2 regions of the Staphylococcus sp. AC872 genome follow, and region 2 is predicted to be linked to the other one. Evidence: predicted binding sites of a transcription regulator. Region 2 holds the regulator's gene; the other holds the start of a gene.

Region 1 (3,438 bases), on a different contig from region 2:
GGGATGCTGGTAGTTGGGCAGTAAATGCTAGAAATGCTGGTTTCACAGTGAATAATATTCCAGTTGCAGGTGCAGTTTTCCAATCTAATCCTGGTACAAATGGTTCGGGTGGCTATGGCCATGTAGGCGTCGTTGAAAGCGTAAATAGTAATGGTACAGTTACAGTTTCTGAAATGAACTGGAACGGTGGATTTAATGTAAAATCTTACAGAACAATTACAAATCCAGGTAGCTATAACTACATTCATTAAATTTGAATACACACTAAAGTTATATAGCAGTAACGTAATTTATATTATTACGTTGCTGCTTATTTAATATTAATCAACTAAGTTGAAATCGCCATTAAGATATTACTTTTAATCATGATTTTGATTGGTATAATGAAACTAAGTATCATCTATGATTAAATAAGAAGGAGGCATCACGGAATGGGCATACATCAATATTACAAAAGACTCTCTGACATGGAAAAGCTTATTAGGTTGCCTGGTAAATTTAAATATTTTGAGCATAATGTGGCTGCACACTCGTTTAAGGTAACAAAAATTGCTCAGTATCTTGGCACTGTTGAAGAATATAATGGAAATGTTATAGATTGGAAGAGCTTATATGAAAAAGCACTAAACCACGATTTTGCAGAGGTATTTACAGGTGATATTAAAACGCCAGTAAAGTATGCAAGTAGAGAATTGAAAATGCTTTTTTCACAAGTTGAAGAAGAAATGGTAGAAAATTTTATTAAAGAAGAAATCCCTGAGCAATACCGTGACATATATAGACAAAGGCTACAAGAAGGTAAAGATGATTCATTAGAAGGACAAGTACTTGCTGTTGCGGATAAAATTGATTTACTATATGAAACATTTGGTGAAATCCAAAAACGTAACCCAGAACCTTTGTTTTTTGAAATATATGAAATGAGTTTAGAAACAATTATGCAATTCGATCATTTAGCTTCTGTTCAAGATTTTATTGATAATGTAATTCCTGAAATGCTAACTGAAAACTTCATTCCTAGAACAGAATTACGAGAAACTACGATGACAATACTTAATAAAAGAAACAGGTGAAATAAATGATTTGGTATGCATGTGCTGCATTTTTTCCTTGTATTTTAATAGTACTTTTTAGTGTCGTAACTAAAAACAAATGGATTGGTACCTCTGTTACTTTAATATTAATTGCGACCTCAATATATAAAGGCTTTTTCCATAGTGAATGGATTATATTTATTGATGTTGTATCATTATTAGCGGGTTATTTAATCATAGATCAACTAGAATTCCATAAGAGAGAAGAATAAAACTCAATTAATAAACAAACGGATTGAAAATAAAGTGTATAAAACAAGCATAGTTTGCTAAGCTATGTTTGTTTTTATTTATCTTATAATATAAAAATGTTAGCGAACAAATGTTTGTATTTTATGTTCGAGATTTGTTAAAATAGAAAATAAATTCAGTGCTAATATTTACGTTAACGATATCATCAAAATGATGTATGACAAGAGGTAAACTAGGGAAAGTAATAAGTAAATAACGTATTTAGTGACGATATTCTTTAGAAAAAAATGAGTTCACTAATCTCGAGTGATAGAAGTTGAGTTGTAAACAATACAGGAGGCGTATGTAGTAATGGTTGAACATTATCCATTCAAATTAAATTCAGAGTTCGATCCTCAAGGTGATCAACCTGAAGCAATAAAGAAAATTGTTAAAGGTGTTAAAGAAGGTAAGAGACACCAAACACTACTTGGTGCAACCGGAACAGGTAAAACATTTACGATGAGTAATGTAATACAACAAGTAGGTAAACCAACCTTGATTATTGCACATAACAAAACATTGGCTGGACAATTATATAGTGAATTTAAAGAATTTTTCCCGGAAAATAGAGTGGAATATTTCGTGAGTTACTACGATTACTATCAGCCAGAAGCTTACGTACCATCGACAGATACATTTATTGAAAAAGATGCGTCTATTAATGATGAAATTGACCAATTAAGACACTCAGCAACGAGCGCATTGTTTGAGAGAGATGATGTTATTATCATAGCAAGTGTGAGTTGTATTTATGGTTTGGGTAATCCAGAAGAATATAAAGATTTGGTTGTCAGTGTGCGTGTGGGCATGGAAATGGAACGTAGCGAATTACTAAGAAAACTAGTTGATGTGCAATATACTAGAAATGATATAGACTTCCAACGTGGTACATTTAGAGTACGAGGCGATGTGGTTGAAATATTCCCTGCTTCAAGAGAAGAAATGTGTATTCGAGTAGAATTTTTCGGTGATGAAGTCGATCGTATTAGAGAAGTGAATTATTTAACAGGCGAAGTTATAAGAGAACGTGAACATTTTGCAATTTTCCCAGCATCCCACTTCGTTACGCGTGAAGAAAAGATGAAAGTTGCAATCGAGAGAATTGAAAAAGAATTAGAAGAACGTTTAAAAGAGTTAAGAGATGAAAATAAACTTTTAGAAGCACAGAGATTAGAACAAAGAACTAATTATGACTTAGAAATGATGCGTGAGATGGGGTTCTGCTCAGGTATTGAAAACTACTCTGTACATTTAACGTTAAGACCACTAGGTTCTACCCCATATACATTGCTTGATTACTTTGGCGATGATTGGTTAATCATGATTGATGAATCACACGTGACACTACCTCAAGTAAGGGGGATGTATAACGGTGATAGAGCACGTAAGCAAGTTTTAGTTGATCATGGATTCAGATTGCCAAGTGCTTTAGACAACAGACCTTTAAAATTTGAAGAGTTTGAAGAAAAAACAAATCAATTAGTCTATGTATCTGCCACACCAGGACCTTATGAAATAGAACATACCGATGAAATGGTAGAGCAGATTATTCGACCTACTGGATTGTTAGATCCAAAAATTGATGTACGTCCAACAGAAAATCAAATTGATGACTTGTTGAGTGAAATTCAAGATAGAATTGATAAAAATGAAAGAGTACTGGTTACTACTTTAACTAAAAAAATGAGTGAAGATTTAACAACATATATGAAAGAAGCAGGAATTAAAGTTAATTATCTTCATTCGGAAATCAAAACTCTCGAGAGAATAGAAATCATAAGAGACTTACGTATGGGTACCTATGATGCAATTGTTGGAATTAACTTGTTAAGAGAGGGGATAGATATTCCCGAAGTTTCATTGGTTGTTATCTTAGATGCAGATAAAGAAGGATTTTTACGTTCCAATCGTTCTTTAATTCAAACAATTGGACGTGCAGCACGAAATGATCGTGGTGAAGTTATTATGTACGCTGATAAGATTACAGATTCAATGAGATATGCCATTGATGAAACGCAGAGACGTCGTGATATACAAATGGCTCATAATGAAAAACACGGTATTACACCTCAAACAATTAATAAGAAAATTCATGATGTCATCAGCGCAA
Region 2 (3,438 bases):
AAACCACTAGAAAAAGTTCAATTAGAAGTTAGACAACAGATAGATCATTGGGCATTTGGAGATTCTAATGAAGAAGATATAAGTTTGGATGTTCCGAATAAACAAGAATTTGCCATAAATAATATTCAAATGAATATGTCAAAAAAAGAAGTGGAAGATAAATTAGGTAAAGCACGACGCATCACTTCTAATGAATATGGCACACATTGGTATACGTATTACGATGATGATTATAACCAATTCGTTATGATTAGTTATATTAAAGATAGAGTAAACGGTATGTACACTAATCAAAACTTAATCTCTTCGCAATCTAAAATAAAATATGCGACCCCTAAAAATAAGGTGAGAGATCGTTTAGGTAAACCTATTGATGAAATGAAAAAAGGGAATAAGCGGTTTGAAATACAAAACGATGAATATGACGTCTTTCACAAAAAGCATATATATACTACTGTCTTCTATGATAAACATGAACAGAATGGTGTCACAGCGTTATATCAAGTAAGTGATGAAATGGAAAATAGACTTCAAGAGCAATATGGTGCACCTTCTAAATCCTTGGAAAAAAGCTTTGAATTACAAGATTTTGATATTGTTAATGCAGAGAGAAAACAAAGACAATTATCAACGTTAAGTTATTCTAAATCCATTTCTAATACTGCTAGAAAGCATAGCAAAGATATGGTGGAAAATAATTATTTTGATCATACAGATTTAAAGAGGAAATCACCATTTGATCGATTGAAAGCAGATCACCATGACTTTAATGCCGCAGGTGAGAATCTAGCCTATGGACAACAAAATAGTATATACGCTCACGAAGGACTAATGAATTCATTAGGGCACAGAAAAAATATACTAAATGATAGCTTCTCAACTTTAGGCGTCGGCGTTGATTTTAATGATCAACGACAACCATATTGGACCGAAAATTATACTGGTTAATCGTTTAAAACAATATATGTTGGGGTACTAATTAGTTGTAAGGAAGTAGATAGAATGTCAACTAAATCAAAACAACAACCTGATATCTTAGAAAAAGTAAAAGAAGTTTTGAACAAGAATCAAAATAAAAAGGATTAGGCATGATGCCTAATCCTTTTTATATATATAGGGGGTTATGAGGATAAAATATGATTACATTTCTCTATATAAACCGATTACTTTTCCAACTACAATAACATTTTCTAAATAAATTGGATCCATCGTACTATTTTCGGGTTGCAATCTATAACGGTTCTTTTCTTTATAAAATCTTTTAACTGTCGCTTCATCGTCTTCTGTCATCGCAACAATAATATCGCCATTTTCTGCGATTGTTTGACTACGAACGATAACTTTATCGCCATCAAGAATACCCGCTTCAATCATACTGTCTCCAACAACATTTAAAATAAAAATATCGCTATTATGTGTGGAAGTTAAATGTTCAGGCAATGGAAAATATTCTTCAATATTTTCAACAGCAGTAATTGGAATACCTGCAGTTACTTTACCGATTACAGGAACATGAATTGTTTCTTCCATACTAATATTATCATTTAATTGTTCGCTAACAATTTCAATTGCTCTAGGTTTAGTAGGGTCACGTTTAATATAGCCTTTTTCTTCTAATCTTGATAAGTGACCATGAACAGTTGAACTTGAAGCCAATCCTACTGCTTCACCAATTTCTCGAACACTTGGTGGATACCCTTTTGATTGAACAATCTGCTTAATGTAATCATATATTTCACTTTGTCTTTTCGTTAATTCTCTCATATATAGGCACTCCCTAGTTTTATTTAAGTTTATTATAGCATCTCTAATAGTAAATAACAAACGTTTGTTCGTTAAAGTGTTGACATGGAACATCTGTTCTGTTAAATTATAAATACAAACAAACGTTCTAGGAGTGAGATTCATGTTAACAAAACAAACAAAGACATTTTTAACATATATAGCAGTATTTTTAGTATCTTGCCTTATCTTTTTAGTATTCTTCTTAAGTGTTAATCAAAGCGCACATTCAGAACAAACGTACGAAATGACAGATCATGAAATTCATCAGAATGCTAACCAAAATGAACATCAAACACCTAATAATAACGGGAACAGCGAACATAAATCTGGGTCTATGTTCGCATTAGCCCACTAAACACTAAAATAGAATAAAAAAGTAAAAGTGAGCGTAACGATTTGGTTATGCTCATTTTTTTGTTATATTCTATGGAAGGTTTATAAACGCTATATTATTATAAGAATATAAAAATATATGATATAAGGTTAGAAATTAACTATGGATATAATTGAACAATAATTGATATGAAAGTAGGAATTTGAATGTCTAAAAATGATTTAAATATTGATAGAATTAATGAATTAGCTAAAAAGAAGAAAGAACAAGGTTTAACCAACGAAGAAGCCAAAGAGCAATCTAAGTTGAGAAAACAATATCTTGATTCATTTATAGAAGGGTTCAAAAAGCAATTAGAAAACACTAAAGTGATAGATCCAGAGGGTACTGATGTTACTCCTGAAAAATTAAAGAAAATTCAACAGAATAAGAAAGAAAAATAAGCGTGAAATTTTATCATTTTAGATTTATTTTAATAGAAAAACTGAGGGATTTTTCAGATTTTTCTTTATGAATTTATATTAAAATAAGTTATAATTAATTTGAGGTATTATTTGAAGAAGGGAAGAAAATATAATGTTTAATAAAGAAGATCAATTAGCAATCGATACGATTCGTGCTTTAAGTATCGATACAATAGAAAAAGCCAATTCAGGTCACCCTGGTTTACCAATGGGTGCAGCACCAATGGCATACACACTATGGACAAGACACCTAAATTTTAATCCCCAATCTAAAGATTATTTTAACAGAGATAGATTTGTATTATCTGCTGGACATGGTTCGGCGTTATTATATAGCTTATTACATGTATCTGGTAGCTTAGAAATGGATGAACTAAAACAATTTAGACAATGGGATTCTAAAACACCAGGTCATCCAGAATTCAGACATACTGATGGTGTAGAAGTAACAACGGGTCCACTAGGTCAAGGTTTTGCAATGTCTGTAGGTATGGCATTAGCAGAAAGTTATTTAGCAGGTAAATTTAATAAAGAAAATTACAATGTAGTTGATCATTATACGTATGTACTTGCGTCAGATGGCGACTTAATGGAAGGTATTTCACATGAGGCAGCTTCATTTGCCGGCCATAACCAATTAGACAAATTAATCGTTTTATATGATTCAAATGATATTTCATTAGATGGTGATTTAGACAAAGCATTTTCTGAAAAAACACAATCACGTTTTGAATCATATGGATGGAATTACATCTTAGTTAAAGATGGCAATGACTTAGAAGAAATAGATAACGCAATTAATAAAGCTAAATCTCAACAAGGACCAACTATTATTGAAGTTAAAACAGTCATTGG

The links. The regulator LexA, encoded in region 2, represses DNA repair genes until DNA is damaged. The targets are predictions, from matches to a motif close to CGAACATATGTTCG.
Region 1: the regulator LexA is predicted to act here: its motif matches at 1,410-1,423, upstream of uvrB (excinuclease ABC subunit UvrB).

Annotation. Positions count from the first base shown of each region.
Region 1 is NZ_CEEDKW010000004.1:179,601-183,038, forward strand. It holds gene ACZ267_RS08075 (COG3942 and LysM peptidoglycan-binding domain-containing protein) at 1-251, shown strand, start outside; gene ACZ267_RS08080 (YfbR-like 5'-deoxynucleotidase) at 432-1,073, shown strand; gene ACZ267_RS08085 (CsbA family protein) at 1,079-1,306, shown strand; gene uvrB (excinuclease ABC subunit UvrB) at 1,638-3,438, shown strand, end outside.
Region 2 is NZ_CEEDKW010000002.1:186,096-189,533, reverse strand. It holds gene ACZ267_RS03795 (CAP domain-containing protein) at 1-948, shown strand, start outside; gene lexA (transcriptional repressor LexA) at 1,141-1,764, opposite strand; gene sosA (DNA damage-induced cell division inhibitor SosA) at 1,907-2,140, shown strand; gene ACZ267_RS03780 (DUF896 domain-containing protein) at 2,326-2,562, shown strand; gene tkt (transketolase) at 2,696-3,438, shown strand, end outside.